2 regions of the Ferdinandcohnia sp. QZ13 genome follow, and region 1 is predicted to be linked to the other one. Evidence: riboswitches for the same ligand, from Rfam matches in the RefSeq annotation. Region 1 holds a riboswitch; the other holds the start of a gene.

Region 1 (9,490 bases):
AAGATTAAGGGTGCTACCTCATCAGAATCAGCAACCGTGAAAACTTTTAAGGGCAGATCCAATAAATCTATGATGGACTGAGCACCAGAGGTAATATTCGAAAAGCCAACAATCGCCGTCTTACTCTCCAAATTCGTAGCCAAAGATAGCGACCGAATCATGTCATACCCAGAAAGCTGCATATCGAGCACAGGGACACGGACATTTTTTTTAATTAATTGAGCCGTCCCACCTCTGCTAATAATAATCTCTGCCCCATTACTCACGGCATGAATCGCCTGCTTTACCCCTTCGTGTAAGTCACCTATTGAATAACGAATTTCAAATGTAGGAAAAAAACCAATGCATTCTTGAATAACTGGAATCATTGATTCATAGGGTGCCACGATGTGTATTTTAATGTTCATCTACACTTCAATCCTGCCTTCTAAATTTGTAAACACATACAGACCAAGTACTATTACATCATTTATATTACCATTTTTGAAAAGTGAGGTCATATATAATGTAAAATATGCAAGAACCTGGTGCCCCCTTCTGATCTTTGTCGAATAAAAAAAGGGACACCGCCCAAGTCCTTTGAAACTCGAGCGGGCCCATTTGTGATTTGTCATTTATTTTTGAAACAACTCAATCCATTCTCCGTCTGGCCCATTAAAGAACACATATTTTGCTCCACTTGGGAGGGTTGTGATGTTTTCATCGACAAATGTAACACCGTGCTCCTTCACTCTCGCTATTTCCTCTTCAATGTTTTCGACGGTAAACGCGATATGATGAACCTTTCCTTCTGTTGGAAGGTTTGGATTGTATCCAGAAATCAATTCGATTACCGTTTCATCTGAATCACTAAAACCTAGGAAAGCAAGCTTTAGCTTTGGGTCCACATGATCCTGCTTTTCTAGCAACTCCAAGCCTAGTACTCTTGTATAAAACTCAATCGTTGTATCTAAATCCTTTACTTGAATCCCCACATGTTCTAGTTTTTTAAGCGGCATGTTTTTGCTCTCTCCTTTTTCGAATCACCTTTGGTCGATATTTGACTCCAATGTACGTCACAGCTAGTGCCAAAACTAGTACGGAGCCTTTTACAATTTCAAATGCATAGTATGGTAGATTCAGCATTGTTAGTCCATTTAGTAGAACCCCAATGAGTGCTGCCCCAAAAAAGGTTCCGAGTGCATTTGGCTTACCCGCACCAAGCACGGAAAATCCAACAAACACAGCAGCCACTGACTCCATTAACAACGAAGCACCTGCATCAATTTGCCCTGAGCCAACGCGCGCTGTAAACAAGATCCCTGCCATTGACGCAAACACACCAGATACCGTATAAGCAACCAGCTTCACCTTGTTTGTGTTGATTCCTGATAGTCTTGCCGCTTCAGCATTTCCGCCTGTCATGTATAAAATCCGTCCCCATCTTGTATGGTTGAGAATCACATAAGCAAGAAGCACAAAAACAAGCATAATCCAGACTGGAACCGGGAGTCCTAGCATCTCGCCTTGCCCAATCCACAAAAATGCAGAACTAAACTCACCTGGTGCAGTCCCTCCGCTAGTTAATGGCATATGGTTGTAGATAGAGTACCCTTCCGTGTAGGTCCGGTGTAAACCTGACACGATATACATCATTCCAAGTGTCGCGAGTAGATCCGGTATTCCTATCTTTACGATTAAAAACGTATTGACTAGTCCTACAGCAACTCCAACTAAAAGTGGTAGAAGCAGAACCACCCAAAGCGGTAATTCATACCACACCATCAATGACGCCGTGATTACAACCGACAACGACATCGTTGACCCAACCGATAAATCAAAGCCGTCAACAACCAGTGTAAAGGTCACCCCTAACGCAAGGAGTGTCACGATTGAGATTGACCTTAAGATATCGGATAGATTGCCATATGAAAAAAAGGCATCATTTACAAAACTAAAATAGATTAAGATAAAGCTCATTAATACAATTGCCCCGTATTTAAACAAGAAGCTGATGATATTCCCTTTCATGTACGTCTTCCTTTCCACCGCTAGCATACAAGAGGATTTTATCCTGTGTTGCCTCTTCTCGCGAAAGTTCTTTCACAATTTCCCCGTCATACATGACTAGAATTCGATCTGAAATTCGGATGATTTCATCAATTTCAGAGGAAAAATAAAGGATCCCTTTCCCCTCATCGGCGAGGGAATAGATAAGCTGGAAAATATCCTGCTTTGCACCGACATCCACCCCTTTTGTCGGCTCATCAAACAAATAGAGATTCGCATTTCGAGATACCCATTTCCCAATTGCAACCTTTTGCTGGTTTCCCCCACTTAAATGCTCAGCCAACACTTCCGTATCTTTCGCCTTGATCCCAAGCAATTCAATGATAGAGCTAGCATAGCTTTTCTCAGCCTTCCGATCCATGAATAAAAACGGTGAGAATTTTTTCAAATTAGCAAAGGATAGATTCGTAGAGATTGACTCGTGAACGAACAGTCCTTCCTTACGACGCTCCTCTGAAACAAGTGCTACCCCCGCTTCAATTGCCTGCTGGGAATGCGTAAAATGTCGTGACTTGCCCTTTACTTTGACTTCACCCTGTTCGTAGGAGCGGAGACCAAACAATGTTTTCGCAAGCTCCGTTTTTCCGGCACCTACCAATCCAACAACCCCAACAATTTCCCCCTCGGAAACCGTAAACGATACATTGGCAAGCTTTTCTCCATCATCAAGACCACTCACCTCTAAAAGAAGGTCACCCCTCACTGTCTTCCGTTTCGTGGATTGTTCTTTATAGGAATTACCAAGCATCGTTTCAATAACGGTTTTTTGGGTAACTTCTTTCGTCGAAAAAGTAGTAATCGTTTTCCCATCGCGCATAATCGTTAAGCGGTCACAGATTTCAAACACTTCTGGAAGCCGGTGTGAAATAAAAATACAGCCGACTCCCTTATCCTTCAATGTTTTTACGATTTCAAATAGATGCTTCGTTTCTTCAATCGATAAAGGCGCTGTTGGTTCGTCAAAAATAATGACCTTTGCCTCATGGGCGAGTGCTCTTGCGATTAGCACTAATTGTTTTTCAGCTAGTGACAGCTCCAATGCTTGTTTCGTCATTGGAATGTCTGTTACATTCAAAAGCTTTAAAATCGAAGCTGCTTTTTCACGAAGCTTTCGTTTATTGATAAATAAGCTCTTTTCAGTCGAAAACGTATCTAGCAAAATGTTTTCAGCAACGGTGAGCTGCGGTACAATCACAGTGTCGACCTCTTGATAGACACAGTGGATTCCATGTGTTTTCGCATCCTTTGGATTACGAATGTTGATCGTTTCGCCTTCAAGGGTAATCACCCCTGTATCAAGCTCATAAGCACCCGATAGAATTTTCATCAGCGTGCTCTTTCCCGCTCCATTTGCACCAAGTAAGGCATGAACCTCACCAGCTTCTAGTTCAAAAGAAGCCTGCTCCAGCGCAATCACCTTTCCAAAGCTTTTTGTTATTTCCTTCATGTCGAGTAAGGGCATCTACATATCCTCCTTTACAGAGAACCTTTGAAGGCCCTCTCTTTTACTCTCCAGCTTCAAGCTTTTTCAACTCGTCTGTGTAGCCTTGTTCGCTTTTACCCCAGCCTTCAATGTACTGGTCAAGCTCGGCAGTTGTTATTTGTTCTCCTGGAAGTGCATCCTTTGTTACGAAAACAGGTTCTAATTTTACGCGTTCAGGTGTTTCGTCACCGTTTAGTTTTTGGTATGCAAAACGAACTTGGATACGTCCGATATCTTTTGGATCAACCGCTGCCGACGCAACCCATGGGCTATTATCCGCTTGAATCATTTGTAAATCCTCATCGCTCATGTCAATTCCGTACACTTTAATATCTGTACGTCCTGCTTGTTGAATGGCACGAACAGCACCCTTTGCAAACTCATCCCACGCTGCCCAAACCGCTGTAATTTGACCTTCCTCAGGGTATTGTTTTAAAAGAGCTTCCATCTGTGCTTGTGTATCTAAAGCCGTGTTTGCCGTAGCGGCACCAAATGTTGCGATCTCTTTTATGCCTGTGTTGTTATCAAGAAACTCTTGGTAGGCCAACTGACGTCTTTCCATTGGTGCGAAGCCCGCAACCCAAATTTTTACGATATTTGCTTCACCACCAGCGTCTTCTGCCAATTTTTCAAGTGTCATTTGTGCCATTTGCTGGTCACCTTGTTCAAGAACGGTTACACCTTCCACTTCCACTTCTGCATCAAAAACAACAACTGGAATTCCTTTATCGACTGCCTTTTGAACAGAACTTTGTAGTGCTTCCTTTGTTCCATGGTCAATTAAAATGGCATCGAAGCCCTGGTTTAACGCTGCATCTACGTTTGACGCCATTTTCGCGAGGTCACCATCAGATGTAAAAACCGTTGTTTCTCCTGCGAACTTTTTCACTTGTTCCTCAACACCCTCAATATATTGCGCTGAGAATGTTCCTAAGTTTTGCTGCATGATTAACGCAACTTTTTTGTTTGCTAATGGATGATCAGAATTCTTTACTTCTGTACTATCTGTTTTCGTTGTTTCTTCAGCTACTTTCGGTTGGCAGCCAACTAGTACTGCAATAATTAATAATGTCGTGAATAATAGTTTTGATAATTTCATTTAATTTTCTCCCCTTCTTTTGTATGTAATCTTATTTTTCACATCTGTTTACTCAAGTTGAAAACCCATCACTCTCCTGTTTGTTGAGGCTTCTTTTTGAAGATGTAAAAAAGCCTCTTTCTTATCAGAAAGAGGCTTGAAGCATACAAAAGTCTTCGCACCTCTTATCTACCAGAAAGAATCATCCTTCTGTTGGAATTAGCACCGTGCCTTGCGGGTTGTTTACCCGGCGAACTAAGTCGCCCCATTTCACAATGGTATTACGGTCGGTTGCTGGGCGTCATCGGGCCAAATCCCTCAGCCTACTCTTGATAAGAGAAAATACAGCAATCATATTCAAATATCTTACTTGACGAGAATCATATCATGGTCAAAAACAAATTTCAATATTTTTATTATAAAAAATATTTTAATAGTGGGAAAGGAAGTAATTTGCCTTTTTTCGTATCATGACGCATATGTGCCCGACTAACGCGCAATTAACAGCTTCCACAAAAAAAGGGACCAGGAGAACCGTCCCCCTGGACCCTTATAATACTTTGTTATTCCGTTCGAGCACTCGTAAAAGGTTTTGCTCGAATAATGGCATTTCTTCTTCGGTAAGCTGTGAAGCGAAGATACTTTCACTTTCGTTTTTTAGGGTTTGAAGTAGCAGTAACATGACGGTTTGGACAGTAAGATTAGGATCAATCAATTCTGCCAAGGACGCCATCGTTTCGGGCTTTACATCCGGATAGACAAATTTCGTCTCTGCCCCTTGCAGCCCCACCTCGTAAAATTTTCGAATGATTTCTGCACGCTCAGATCCACTTCCTGTCACACCTAAATATATTTGGACAGCCACCCCATTACGAAGACGACGCTGGGAGATTCCTGCAAACTTTTTCCCATCTATACTTAAATCATAACTTCCTGGACAATATGAACCGACAACCTCTCGTGCTACTATGTCGACTTCATAGCCATCGAACATTTTTCGAATCAACTCAAGCATTGTATCGTAGCCACGGTTGATATCAATGCCTTTTTCTGTTTCAGGAAAGATAAGCGAGATGTTTAGCACTCCCTCATCAAGAACCACTGCTAGTCCGCCCGAATTTCGTACGATTGCACGAAAGCCCATTGACTCAAGGAGCTCTATCCCCTCCTCAAGAAAGGGAAGTTTCGTATCCTGAATCCCAAGCACAATGGTCTGATGATGAACCCAGGCCCTTGCAGTAGCTGGTGAATCTCCTTTTCCTACAAATGCACAAAGCGTATCATCTATCGCAAACGATTGCAATGCATCAAATTGATAGCCTAAACTTGATTGATCTATAATCCGCCAGCTTGGCTGGTGTAAAAGACTTTCGGTCATACGTCATACTCCTATTACACAAAAGGTACTTTTTTAAAAATCGCAAATGCAAATGAACCCTAAAAAACCAGGCATTGCCTGGTTTTAACATTCCCTATTTTACCTTTAATTTACGAAATTGGCTACCTCGTGATGGGAGGTCTTGCTCATTTTTTGCGCAATCATACGATTAATATCTTTCTCGATGGCCTTTACCGTCGTATCCAACGTAATGGCTAACTCTTTAAAAAGTATTTTTTGAATATGAAGGAGAAGTCTACGGTCATGTTCAGATAACTTCTTATCAATCATTTCAAATTCATATTTTTTACTCATTAATGTATTTAAAACGCTCGAAATTTCTTTTCTGTCTCCAGAAGAAACGATTTCAGAATAATTTTTATGACGTTCTGACGCATGATCAATCCACTGAATTCCCGGTAGCTTAAACGAGTCCAATATCTCCTCTGACTCACTTTTCCCAATGATTTCTCGCATTAAATTGCGGTCATTGTCTACTGGATTTTGAATCGTCAAAGTACTATCCTCAATTGGGCTCATAATATAATAATTTCGAGTAATCCCAGAATATGTTTTCTCACAAATATCATCTATTCGACAAATCCCCTGATTTGAATAAATCACCAGATCCCCAATATTAAACATGTACCATGCTCCTATCCAATGGATTGTCAACTTAGTTGACTATACTTATCATACTCCATTTTGCGAAAAATGTCAACTTGGTTGACATTTGAAGATTATCATCTCTACGGGTTGTAATAAAGACAAAATCCCCTAACTGTAGTTATTTCGCGGTTTGTCAACTCAGTTGACAATGTCTATCGTTTTTTGTATAGTAATGACGATTATTAAAACGGGAGTGGAATGTATGGATCCTGTACTTCAACAATTAGATCTCATTGACCTTATAAGTGAAAGGCATGGTCAACTTCGTGGTATTGCAGAAAAATTATGGAATGAGACTAGTGACATCGCAATCTCAAACTCCGAATGGTACATCATGTCGAGAATATATAAAAAGCAACCAACAATTGCATATGTTTCAAAAAATGTAGACATCTCGAGACAGGCTACTCATAAGTTTATAAAAAACATGAAGGCGAAAGGGCTCGTTAACGTAATGGATGTCGAACACAATAGAAAAGAAAAATCGATTGAACTCACATCATTTGGTGAGGAATGTTATGAGAAAAATGAGGCGCTTAAAGCGAAGATTGAAAAGCAGCTCGCTGAAAAAATCGGGGATGACCAAATCAAACTTCTTAAAAATGTATTAAAAATGGATTGGGGACTATGATTGTTAGGTTTGAGTCCAAGGATGAGGGTTTACTGCCACTATTCCAGAAATACTGCCACTAACCAAATACAACCACAAAAAATGGCCATGTTCCCTGACATGGCCATTTCTCATTCCTATAAAGCTTGTGCTGCTGTGATTAATGCAAGCTTATACACATCTTCATCATTACATCCGCGTGATAGGTCATTTACCGGCTGATTTAAGCCTTGTAAAATAGGACCTACTGCTTCAAAATTTCCAAGGCGCTGTGCAATTTTGTACCCGATATTACCTGCTTCAAGACTTGGGAAAACAAATACATTTGCGTCACCCTTAATCACGGAATCCGGTGCTTTTTTCTTAGCTACAGAAGGAACAAATGCCGCATCAAACTGGAATTCTCCGTCCAATACCAAGGCCGGATTCATTTCTTTTGCAATCTTAACTGCGTCTACTACCTTTTCCGTTTCAGGAGACTTCGCAGATCCCTTTGTTGAGAAGCTTAGCATTGCAACTCTTGGCTCAATATCGAACATTTCTGCTGTATTGGCACTCTCTATTGCAATTTCCGCTAAATCCTGGCTGTCTGGTGCAATATTGATCGCACAATCAGCAAATACATATTTCTCATCTTCACGAACCATGATAAACACACCAGAAGTCTTCTTTACACCGTGCTTTGTTTTAATAATTTGAAGAGCAGGGCGAACTGTATCTGCTGTAGAATGGGCAGCACCACTTACAAGTCCGTGTGCCTTACCAGTGTATACAAGCATTGTTCCAAAGTAGTTTTCATCCTTAAGAATTTTGCGTGCATCCTCTTCCGTTGCTTTCCCTTTACGTCTTTCAACAAATGAAGCAACAAGTTGGTCAAACTCTGGGTAAGAATCAGCATCATAGATTTCCACTCCATCAAGTGAAACGCCTACCTCTTTTGCTTTGCTTTCAACCGCAGACTTCTCACCAATTACGACTGGCACAAGTACCTTTTCACTTGCTAAACGGCTTACTGCATTTAAAATACGCTCATCTAGTCCTTCAGGAAACACAATTTTCATGTCCTTTCCTGATACCTTTTCTTTTAATTGAGTAAATAAATCGCTCACTTTTATACCTCCTAAATCTCGTGCATTTACATGCTTTTATGTAAATTGGGTCATCCAGTACCCCGATCAAATACACCTTGGCGTATTTGCCGCCCGATTTTTTTCGAGCTTGCTCGAAAAACTTCCATTGAAAAATCGTGGCATCCGCTGGAGGCTTTAACTTTATTTAGTTGGGGTTCAACCCCTTCTGAATTAAGTTAAAACTGCCAACCATAAGGATACGGCTTTTTTTACAAAATGAAAACTAAAAAGCCTTAGAATTCTTGTGACAGTATTATGACACTATCTTCAATTTTCCCAACAACCTTACAAATTACTCACTCATGCTTATGTTCACAAAATTGTCCGGAGTTTACTAAGTTGGCTATAGGGGAAACTATGATATAGTAGTGGTTGAATACATAATCAATGTAATACGAGGAGTGATAGTAATGGCTGAAGCAGCACAAACGCTTGATGGCTGGTATTGCCTTCATGATTTCCGTTCGATTGATTGGACATCTTGGAAAACTCTTTCAAGTGACGAGCGCCAAGCAGCAATTCATGAATTTCTTGGTCTAGTTGAGAAGTGGAATAAGACTCAAAGCGAAAGCCAAGGAAGTCATGCATTATACACAATTGTTGGTCAAAAAGCTGATTTCATGATGATGATTCTTCGTCCAACAATGGAAGAGTTGAATGAAATCGAAAACGAATTCAACAAAACAAAGCTAGCTGAATACACAATTCCTACTTATTCGTATGTATCTGTTGTTGAATTAAGTAACTATATGGCAGGCGAAAGCAAAGAGGATCCATACCAAAATCCTTATGTACGCGGACGCTTATACCCTATCCTACCAAAAAACAAATATGTGTGCTTCTATCCAATGGACAAGCGCCGTGATGGCAATGACAACTGGTACATGCTTTCAATGGAAGAACGCAAGGAGCTTATGAGAAGCCACGGTATGATTGGCCGCCAATATGCTGGTATTGTAAAACAAATCATCACTGGCTCTGTCGGCTTTGATGATTACGAATGGGGCGTAACCCTATTCTCCGACGATGTACTTCAATTCAAAAAGCTCGTTTATGAAATGCGTTTTGACGAAGTAAGTGCACGCTATGGTGA
Region 2 (9,490 bases), on a different contig from region 1:
TTACATTTGAGATAGGGAGCAACGATACAGTTGCAACCACTAAGAAGGTAAAAGAAGAAACAGCAACAACTGCTACAATGACAATCGATGCAGATATGGATTTGAAAGACGACAAAACGGTTACCAAAAAAAGTGAGGAATCGGTAAACGAGGAAATTCAAAAAGAAAATGAGGTAAAAGTTGATACTCAAAATACAGAGGATGAGACTATTGTCACTTCTTCTATTTTAGAAAAGCCTGTCACCCAATATGTTAATGTTGGTTCTTTAAACATGCGTAGCGGGGCAGGTACGAATTATCCAGTTGTTATAGCTGTTACGCAAGGACAAGCCCTTATTGTTAGTGAGGTTACCGATTCTTGGAGCAAAGTAAAAATGAATGATAAAACAGGCTGGGTGTATAGTGAATACTTATCCGATACAAAACCTATTGTTGAAAAAAGCGTTGTGGGTGCTACACCGGCCCCATCTACAACTACTGGAACGAAACCTGAAAAAAGTGGGAATATCGCTGATACATTAAAAACGGTTAATGGAAACCACCAGCTTATTCTTGTAACTACAGATGGATACAACACCAATCACGCAACGATTCAAGCGTTTGAGAAGGATGCAAATGGAAAATGGAATCCGATTTTGAACACTACTGGCTATATCGGAAAAAATGGCTTTGCATCCAACAAAAAAGAAGGAGATGGTAAATCACCTGTAGGAAAATATACAATCGGAACAGCTTTTGGACAAAAAGGAAATCCGGGTACAAAATTACCTTTCCGAAACATTACAAATGATGATGTATGGGTAGATGATCCAGAGTCCCCACTTTACAACTCATGGCAGTCAAGAAATGAAACCCAAGGTCAGTGGAAAAGCGCAGAGAATATGATGCATCGTCTATATACCTATGGATTTGTGATCAACTACAATACAGAGCGAACTCCCTATAAAGGAAGTGCGATATTCTTCCATGTTGGCAGTGGTTATACATTGGGGTGTACTGCAACATCGGAAGCAAATGTAATTAAACTTTTGAAGTGGTTAGATCCCGCAAAAAATCCTGTTATTCTTCAGACGCCTGTACAAGAGCTGAACAAATACTAAACTTCTAAAGATAAGTATTACCAGTAATATCCAGAAGTCTTGGCATAAAGTGTATTTAAGCTATAAGTATTACCGGTTATTTCCAGAAGCCTAAGCATAAAGAGTATTTAAGTTATAAGTATCGCCAGTAATCTCCAGAAGTCTTAGCATAAAAAGTGTTTAAGTTATGGATATTACCAGTAATCTCCAATAGTCCGCATATAAATAGTGTATAAGCTGTTAGTTTTATCAATAATCTCCAAACCCAAAAAAGTGTTTATGTCCCAAGAGTTCTATCATCATACCCAAACTCATGAACGCAACTATGACTAAATAACTAAAAGTTCCCTCTTTTAAAAATTTTTGGATAAAGTGATTGACAGAATGTAAAATTCCATGTAATTTTATATCAACAAACAACAACTTAATTACCTATTGATTCTTATCCAGAGAGGCGGAGGGACTGGCCCGACGAAGCCTCGGCAACAGACATTATGTACTGTGCCAATTCCAGCAAGCATTTTGCTTGAAAGATAAGAAGAGCGTATTCGAACTATGCATGTATGCCCTCTTCTTGTTAGAAGAGGGTTTTTATTTTGGCCAAAATGAACATCTGCCATACTGGTCAACCAGGGCAATGAAATGATATACATCTTGTACAAGGAGGAGTGACATGGCAAAACTTGAGGAACAAAAGGTGAAACATATTTTATCAACCTTGGAGAATCTAGAATTTGGATCAATTGTAATTACTGTCCATAATGGGGAAATCACCCAAATTGATGCGACGGAAAAGAAGCGTTTTTCATTACAAAAATCCACATCATCCCAAAAACAAACCACGAAAAAATAATTTGCCGATTAGACCACTAAAGGCATCTTTATTTTCAAAGCGTCCACGATTGACGTTTTGAATAAAGATGTCTTTTTTATTTCCTTTTTTCTTTGGAAGGGGGAGGTTGATGGTTCAATAACTCATAAGAAAAGATTTCAATAAAAAGGAGAAAGGATGATCAAAATGAGCGAAATCGTTATTTTATCGGGAAGTCCTTCAGAAAGTTCTAGAACGGATTTGGTTCTACAGTTTGTAGGGAAAAAGCTTAAACAGGAAGGTTTTACAATCACACATGTATCCGTGAGAGATATTCCTTCTGATGACATATTTAATCTGAAGTTTGATAGTCCAGCCATTAAGGATCTAACTTCATTAATCCAAGGGGCAGAAGGTGTGATTGTAGGATCGCCCGTTTACAAGGCAGCGTACACAGGAGTGCTGAAAGCTGTACTAGATTTGCTGCCACAAGATGTGTTAGCAAGAAAAACCGTTTTGCCAATTATGACAGGCGGAAGCCCAGCACATTTACTAGCAATTGACTTCAGCCTCAAACCATTATTGGCCGCATTAAAGGGGCAAAGCATGCAAGGAGTTTACTTCCAAGATTGCCAAATCGATAAAACACAAGTGATTACCCCTATTACCGATGTAAATGTGTTAGAAAGACTGAAAAAAGAGCTTTATTACTTTGTTGAAGCAGTCAAACAGAATAAAGCTTTTGCTTTAAAACATTAATAAAAAAGGAGCTAATAACAATGACAAAGAAAAGAATTTATTTAAATGCATTTGATATGAACTGTGTGGGGCATCAATCTCCAGGTCTGTGGACACATCCAGAGGATCAATCACACCGCTATAAAGATAGTGAATATTGGATTGAACTAGCAAAGCTTTTAGAGAAGGGTCGATTCGATGCAATATTTCTAGCAGATGTACTGGGGCCTTATGATGTGTATCAAGGCTCTAGAGATGCCGCTATCCGTCAGGGTACCCAAACACCTGTAAATGACCCATCCCTTGTTGTGCCATTAATGTCAGCGGTGACAAAGCATTTAGGATTCGGAGTTACGGCATCTGTCACGCATGAGCATCCTTATACATTTGCTCGCAGGATGTCGACGCTGGATCATATTACAAAGGGGCGTGTCGGCTGGAATATTGTCACTTCTTACTTAAAAAGCGCCGCTGTGAATATGGGATTGGAAGACCAAATTAAACATGATGAGCGGTACGATATTGCTGAAGAATATTTACAAGTTTGCTATAAGTTATGGGAAGGTAGCTGGGAGGATAATGCAGTTTTAGTAGACAAACAGAATCAAATTTTTGCAGACCCAAGTAAGGTCCATGATATCAACCATGAAGGCAAATATTTTAAAGTCCCAGGAGCACACCTATGTGAGCCTTCTCCACAAAGAACGCCGGTACTCTATCAGGCAGGAACTTCCACAAAAGGCCGCGCTTTTGCTGGTCAAAATGCTGAGCTTATCTTTATTGGGGCACCGACTAAAAACGCTGCTAGGCATTCTGTAAAAAAACTCCGTGAAGAGGCAATAAAGGCAGGTAGGACACCAGAGGAAATAAAAATTCTTACTTGTATTACTCCGATCGTGGGTCGAACTGAAGAGGAAGCACATAATAAGTTCAATGAATATCAAAAACATGTGAGCTATGAAGGGGCACTCGCACTACTTGGGGGATGGACTGGAATTGATTTTTCAGAGTATGGTCCCCATGAAAATCTTAAGTTTGTCAAAAATGATGCGATTCAATCGACAGTTGAAAACTTTACTAGAATTGATTCGGGTAAAAATTGGACGATCGATGAAATAAAAAAATACACGGGAATTGGTGGATTAGGTCCGGTCACGGTTGGAAGTCCAGAACAGGTTGCAGATGATTTGGAAAGTTGGGTAAAAGATACTGGAGTAGATGGATTTAACATTGCGTACGCGATTACTCCTGGTACATTTAAAGATTTCATAGAATTCGTTGTGCCAGTATTACAAGAAAGGGGTCTGGTGCGAAAAGAATATGAAGGTGACACCTTAAGGGATAGCCTATTTGGTAAAGGAAGCCAGTTGCCACCGCATCATCCTGGAAAACAATACTCAAAAACTACAGCCTTAGCAGTAAAGTAATACAAACTAGAAAAGCCTTCACCATCACCGAAGGCTTTTCTAAATGTCTCTTTTATGAGGAATTAATAAATAAATTGGTGAATATAGTGTTTAACAGTTTAATATAGGGGGGGATATTGATGGGTTTTATTGATGGGATATATATTGAAGTCGATTCAGGGGTCGAACTATTCGTTCAAGATGTAGGGGAAGGAGAACCCCTTGTTTTCATCCCTGGCTTCACATTCACAACGGAGGTTTTTTCAAAGCAAATTGAATATTTTTCAAAAACGAACCGAGTAATTGTGATTGATCCAAGAAGTCACGGAAGATCGACTATCTCTCTTCATGGAAATGATTATGTCACACACGGAGCTGATTTAACTGCGGTTCTCCAAGCATTAAATGTGAAAACTGCAACACTTGTGGGCTGGTCGTTTGGTTGTTTTACGGTTTGGGAGTATGTAAAGAAAAATGGCTTTGATCATATTAAATCTTTAGTATTTGTAGATATGCCGCCTAAATCCTTATCTGTCAATGATGATTGGGTGGAAGGAAAGCTAGATGATATTGCAGCCATTTACAATCCTTATTTACGTAATTCAGCGGGGCATCGTGAGTTCATAACAAGCTATATCACTCAAGTTATGGTGCAAAGAGAACTTGAGAAAGAAGAGTTAACCTGGCTAGTAGAGCAATCATTGAAAACGCCATACTACATCGCGGGTAATTTATTTGCATCAGGTATGTTTTCTGATTATCGAGAGGAAGCAAAAAAGGCTAGTAAAGCTGTCCCTACTTTAACGATTGTCGCTGAGCACTGGGCGGATATTGCAGAAAAGTACACAAACCAACTAACGCCTGAATCTCAAGTAAAAGTACTGGGAGGCCATATGATGTTTTGGGAGCATGAAGAAAAATTTAATGAGATTGTCCAAGACTTTTTGGATGAAAATTAGGGACCACAGGGACGGTTCCTGTGGTCCCTTTGACCAAGGAATCTGTCCCTTTTTATCTTACCAATTTCCTTCGGTTTAAAAAGACAACACCAAGAACAATAATGAGTGCAAACCCGATTACGTAAATGATGTAGTGATTCATCATCATTTCAACCTTCATCCAATTCTTACCTAACTCATGTCCTAATGTAATAAATGTAAAGCCCCAAAAGATAGCCCCGGAGTAGGCGAATATGGCAAACCTTTTAAAGTTTAAATAATTTAATCCTGCAAGGTAAGCTGTTATATGACGAACACCAGGTATAAAATAACCGATAAATAATAAATACGGTCCGAATTTATTAAAAAGCATGCTCGTTGTTTGAATTCTTTTTTCGGTTAGATGAAGTTTAGGCCCAAATTTCCGCAGAAACGGAATGCCTAACTTGATTCCTAAAAAATAGCTGATAGTGATACCAATAATTGATCCAATCGAAGCGCTTACTAAAGAGAGGGAATATGACATTTTACCTTGATAAACAGTGTATCCCACATATGTAAGTAGAATTTCATCAGGGAGTGGCAATCCAATGATCCCTGCCGCCAACACAATAATTAAGCCAAAATACCCATAATGCTCCAATAAATAATAAAATTGCTCTCCCATATTAAAAATCCCTTTCCAAATGCGTTGTACACGGGCAGTTAACTGGTGCCGCTAGTACTATTGAATGACAACATCGTATCATAATTCCTAAGCCTATCATACCCTATTAAAAAGAGGGATGTAAACGTAACAAGTTTTATTCTTCATAAGGACTAAAAGAATGAGCCAATAGTCAGTGGTTCATGATCTATTGGCCCATTCATAACGTTATTCAGCTTTTACTAGGATTTTAATGTGATTTCTTTCTTTAAGAAGACCTTCGAATCCTTGAGTAACGACGTCATCAAGTGTAATGCGTTTTGTTACCAGTTTTTCTGCTGGAAAATATCCTTTAGCCATTAAACTAATAACGGCAGGGAATACATCTCGATATCCGATAATACCTGTTATTGTACGTTCTTTCATTACGATATTTTGTGGGTGGATAGTGGCCTCTGTTTCAAAAATGCTGACAATCATGGTCTCACCATTGTATTTTGTTGAGTTTATAGCTTGTACCAAGACAGCCGGTACCCCGGTAACTTCATAAGCAACGTCAACTCCACCGTTTGAAAGCTGTTGAATTTGCTCTACCACATCACCGTTATTAGGATTAATTCCAATTGCCCCTAGTTCTTCTGCCTTTTGTCTTCGTTGCTCAGAAAGCTCTACCGCGTAGATTTCGGTTGCCCCAGCAGCCTTGAGAGCCTCGATTACTAATAAACCGATTGGACCTGTTCCGAATACGGCAGCTTTATCACCTACTTGAAGCTTGCTTTGTTTCACCGCATGAAGTGCAACAGCAGCTGGTTCAACAAGTGCTCCTTGTTCATAGGATACTGTTTCAGGAAGCTTATGTAACATATGTTCAGGAACAGAAGCAAATTCAGAAAATCCTCCACCGCCCCCAGAAAGGCCATAGAATCCCATTTTATCGCAAAGGTTATATTTCCCTTGTTTACAAGCCTCACATTCACCGCAAGAATAGATTGGCTCAACTGCAACACGGTCACCAACCTGTACCCTTGTAACACCTTCACCAATTTCAACAACTTGACCTGAGAACTCGTGTCCCATTACAATTGGCGCTTTATCACTGGTTAGCGGATGCGGAGTTTCAGCTGGAATAAAGATAGGTCCTACTGTATATTCGTGTAAATCACTTCCACAGATTCCACACCACTCTACTTTGAGTTTTACCTCACCTTGTTTTACAATCGGTTCTTCGATGTCTTCTAAACGTAAATCTTTTGCCTTGTACCATCTAAGTGCTTTCATGATCCTCAACCTTTCAAGATAGAATAGTAGATTCTCAATACAATTTCAGTGTAACATTCATTTTACGAAAAAAATAAAAAGAGTATTAAATCTTTGTGAACATTTTCACAAAGTGACCAAAGGGACGGTTCTTGTGGTTCCGTTATGAATGAAACTTCTTATGATGAAAACACGTCTAAAAAAGAAAAAGGGGTGCTTCATGCGTAATTTAGCTCGCGGCGTTTTGTTAACCTGTTCATTTTTATTTTTAGTAGTAACTAGCGTTTCGGCCACAAGTTGGGCGGAATTAGAGCTACAAGAGGTACTCGATCGTGCAGAAGTTATTGTGATGGGGCAATATGACTTTTCCAGTAAGCCGAAACGCGGTGAGTCCGTTTTTCGAGGGAGAGTATTCAAGGTTGGCAGTTTGTATAAAGGGGATGTTACGAGCCCGTTAACGGTAGGTATTGATCCTTATGATGTAGGTTGGGCAGAGGAATTCCAAGATAGGGGTGGCATGTTTCTTTTATTTTTAGAAGAAAGTGAGAATGGTAAATTACTTCTTCCAGTAGGTGGACCGAATGGCATGATTCAAGTGTTGGACGGGAAGGTTGAGGAGCGGGATGATGAAAGAAATGCTTTTTTCGAAGAATTTCTTAAAGAAACCCCTTCAAAGACATTTGAAATAACAAATGTCAAACATAATGATAAGCTATACTTTCCCTTATTTTTAATTGTAGCCGCTTTTGGCATTCTATTCATTCTACTATACCTGAACAAGAGAAAATCTATCCAATAATCATCCCCTCATATTGAAAAGTAACGGGTTTGGTTAATGGAAAATAACAAATCAAAGTACATATTTTTACCATCCTTTAGTGGATGAAATACCTTAGTAATTAGCAAACAAACGTTTAGATTTTTTCTAAGCGTTTTTTGTTTGGAAACAATTCATTTATTGGAGTGGTTAATTACGAAAAAGTTCCAAATAATAATGGTATTGAGTTCTCCTGATTGTGAAAAGTGAGTATTTCAAATTAAAAAGGAACATTCTAATGCAGGAGGGATACCCACTGTAATTAGTTACAGGAATCCATAAGTGTTCCACTTTTTAAATAAACTATACAAATGGAGATGATTGTTTTGGCTATGTTTATCGGCTTAATCAGTTTTGTAGGAATGATTGTATTTCTTATCTTAGGTATTGTTGGAGCGATTAGGAAGTCTAAGAAAACTAAGAGGAACTTTATTATAACAGGTGTATTTTTTGTATTGTTAATCGCAGCCCTATCATTTAGTGGTGAGCCATCTGAAACTGATCAAGCAGAATCCCCAATAACAGAAGAAAAAGACGAAGTTGAGCAAGAAGAACCAACGGAAGAGGAAGTAGTACCTGAAGTTGAAAAGAAAGAAGAACCAGTAAAAGAAGAACCGGAACAACCTAAAGAAGAAGTGAAAGAAGAACCTCAATTAACGGTTTCACAACAAAATGCTATTCGCCATGCTGAAAACTATATTTCAACAATGCCATTCTCAAAGACTGGTCTTATTGAACAATTAGAATATGAAGGATATTCCACAGAGGATGCCACTTTTGCAGTTGATCATATTGAAGTAGATTGGAGAGAACAAGCGGTGAGACATGCCAAAAATTACAATGACACAATGCCAATGTCTAGGCAAGGTTTAATTGACCAATTAATGTATGAAGGGCACAGCAAAGAGGATTCGACATATGCAGTTGAACAAATAGGGCTATAAAAAGTGAAGGAAATGGGATATTTTAAAAAGCGATATAACTATTCTGAGTAGTTCGCTCTTTGGTTTTAAAAATGATGTAATAAATAGTAAAGCAGAGGAACATTGCCTCTGCTTTATCGTATTCTTTTTATCACATAAAAGTCGCTTTAGACCTTTACTCTACCTTTTCCCACGAAACGTTGAAAACTTTTCTCCATAATAAAAACAAAGTCAGCACGGCTAGGGCGAAATAAATATAGAGTCCATATGGAAAAAGCTTGCTAATTATATGCAGTCCAGCAAAGAGACCAGCTACTAGCATTAGCATAAAGATAATGGCTCCATTTCCTGAACTATAGGTTTCAAACGACCTGGAAAAAGGAAGGGATTTTTCCAAAATGGCAAAGCAAATCACTGCATAGATCATCGCACTAACAAAGACAAGTATCAGGTCAGGAATAATCCTTACTCCGTAAATAGGAATAAACACAATACAGAGTATGAAATAAATAGGCACATATAGATTTACAATAAAAGCCTTCATCGTTCCACTAAAAATAGGTTTTAGGTTTTTTAAAGGTGTGAGCTTATAAACCCAAGCTCCTTTATGAGTTCCTGAGTACTTAAGCGTGATGATGACGGTTGGCATCATCAACAAGCTAAAATAGATATTCAAATAAGATTTGCCTTCTCTGATCAGGTTAAAAGACTGCCAACTGAAATCATCCATAAATGTGAATAAAAAAATAAAAGGGATTACGATAGAAAATCCTAAAGAAGGATAGACCCTTAATTTAAACTCTCTTTCATTTTTAAGCATGAGACTAGAAAACTGATAGAAAACCCTTTCCTCTTTTGTTGGACAAATAAATTTT

Evidence for each region. A riboswitch is a leader RNA that binds a small molecule or an ion and turns the genes downstream of it on or off. The one in region 1 is predicted to bind S-adenosylmethionine.
Region 2: it holds a riboswitch for S-adenosylmethionine, as region 1 does, so the genes downstream of both, RGU12_RS09320 (YezD family protein) here and RGU12_RS22540 (sugar ABC transporter substrate-binding protein) in region 1, are expected to answer to the same signal.

The regions. Positions count from the first base shown of each region.
Region 1 covers NZ_JAVIVW010000015.1:1,752,136-1,761,625, forward strand. The annotation lists gene RGU12_RS22520 (PrpR N-terminal domain-containing protein) at 1-407, opposite strand, end outside; gene RGU12_RS22525 (VOC family protein) at 615-998, opposite strand; gene RGU12_RS22530 (ABC transporter permease) at 988-2,010, opposite strand; gene RGU12_RS22535 (sugar ABC transporter ATP-binding protein) at 1,979-3,511, opposite strand; gene RGU12_RS22540 (sugar ABC transporter substrate-binding protein) at 3,555-4,631, opposite strand; SAM riboswitch class I at 4,793-4,949, opposite strand; gene lipL (octanoyl-[GcvH]:protein N-octanoyltransferase) at 5,161-5,988, opposite strand; gene RGU12_RS22550 (CarD family transcriptional regulator) at 6,094-6,633, opposite strand; gene RGU12_RS22555 (MarR family winged helix-turn-helix transcriptional regulator) at 6,860-7,288, shown strand; gene pta (phosphate acetyltransferase) at 7,405-8,376, opposite strand; gene hemQ (hydrogen peroxide-dependent heme synthase) at 8,808-9,490, shown strand, end outside.
Region 2 covers NZ_JAVIVW010000001.1:1,908,180-1,917,669, reverse strand. The annotation lists gene RGU12_RS09325 (SH3 domain-containing protein) at 1-1,100, shown strand, start outside; SAM riboswitch class I at 1,519-1,619, shown strand; gene RGU12_RS09320 (YezD family protein) at 1,753-1,932, shown strand; gene ssuE (NADPH-dependent FMN reductase) at 2,098-2,649, shown strand; gene RGU12_RS09310 (LLM class flavin-dependent oxidoreductase) at 2,670-4,055, shown strand; gene RGU12_RS09305 (alpha/beta fold hydrolase) at 4,175-4,993, shown strand; gene RGU12_RS09300 (DedA family protein) at 5,046-5,639, opposite strand; gene RGU12_RS09295 (2,3-butanediol dehydrogenase) at 5,847-6,896, opposite strand; gene RGU12_RS09290 (hypothetical protein) at 7,096-7,674, shown strand; gene RGU12_RS09285 (Ltp family lipoprotein) at 8,025-8,636, shown strand; gene RGU12_RS09280 (hypothetical protein) at 8,791-9,490, opposite strand, start outside.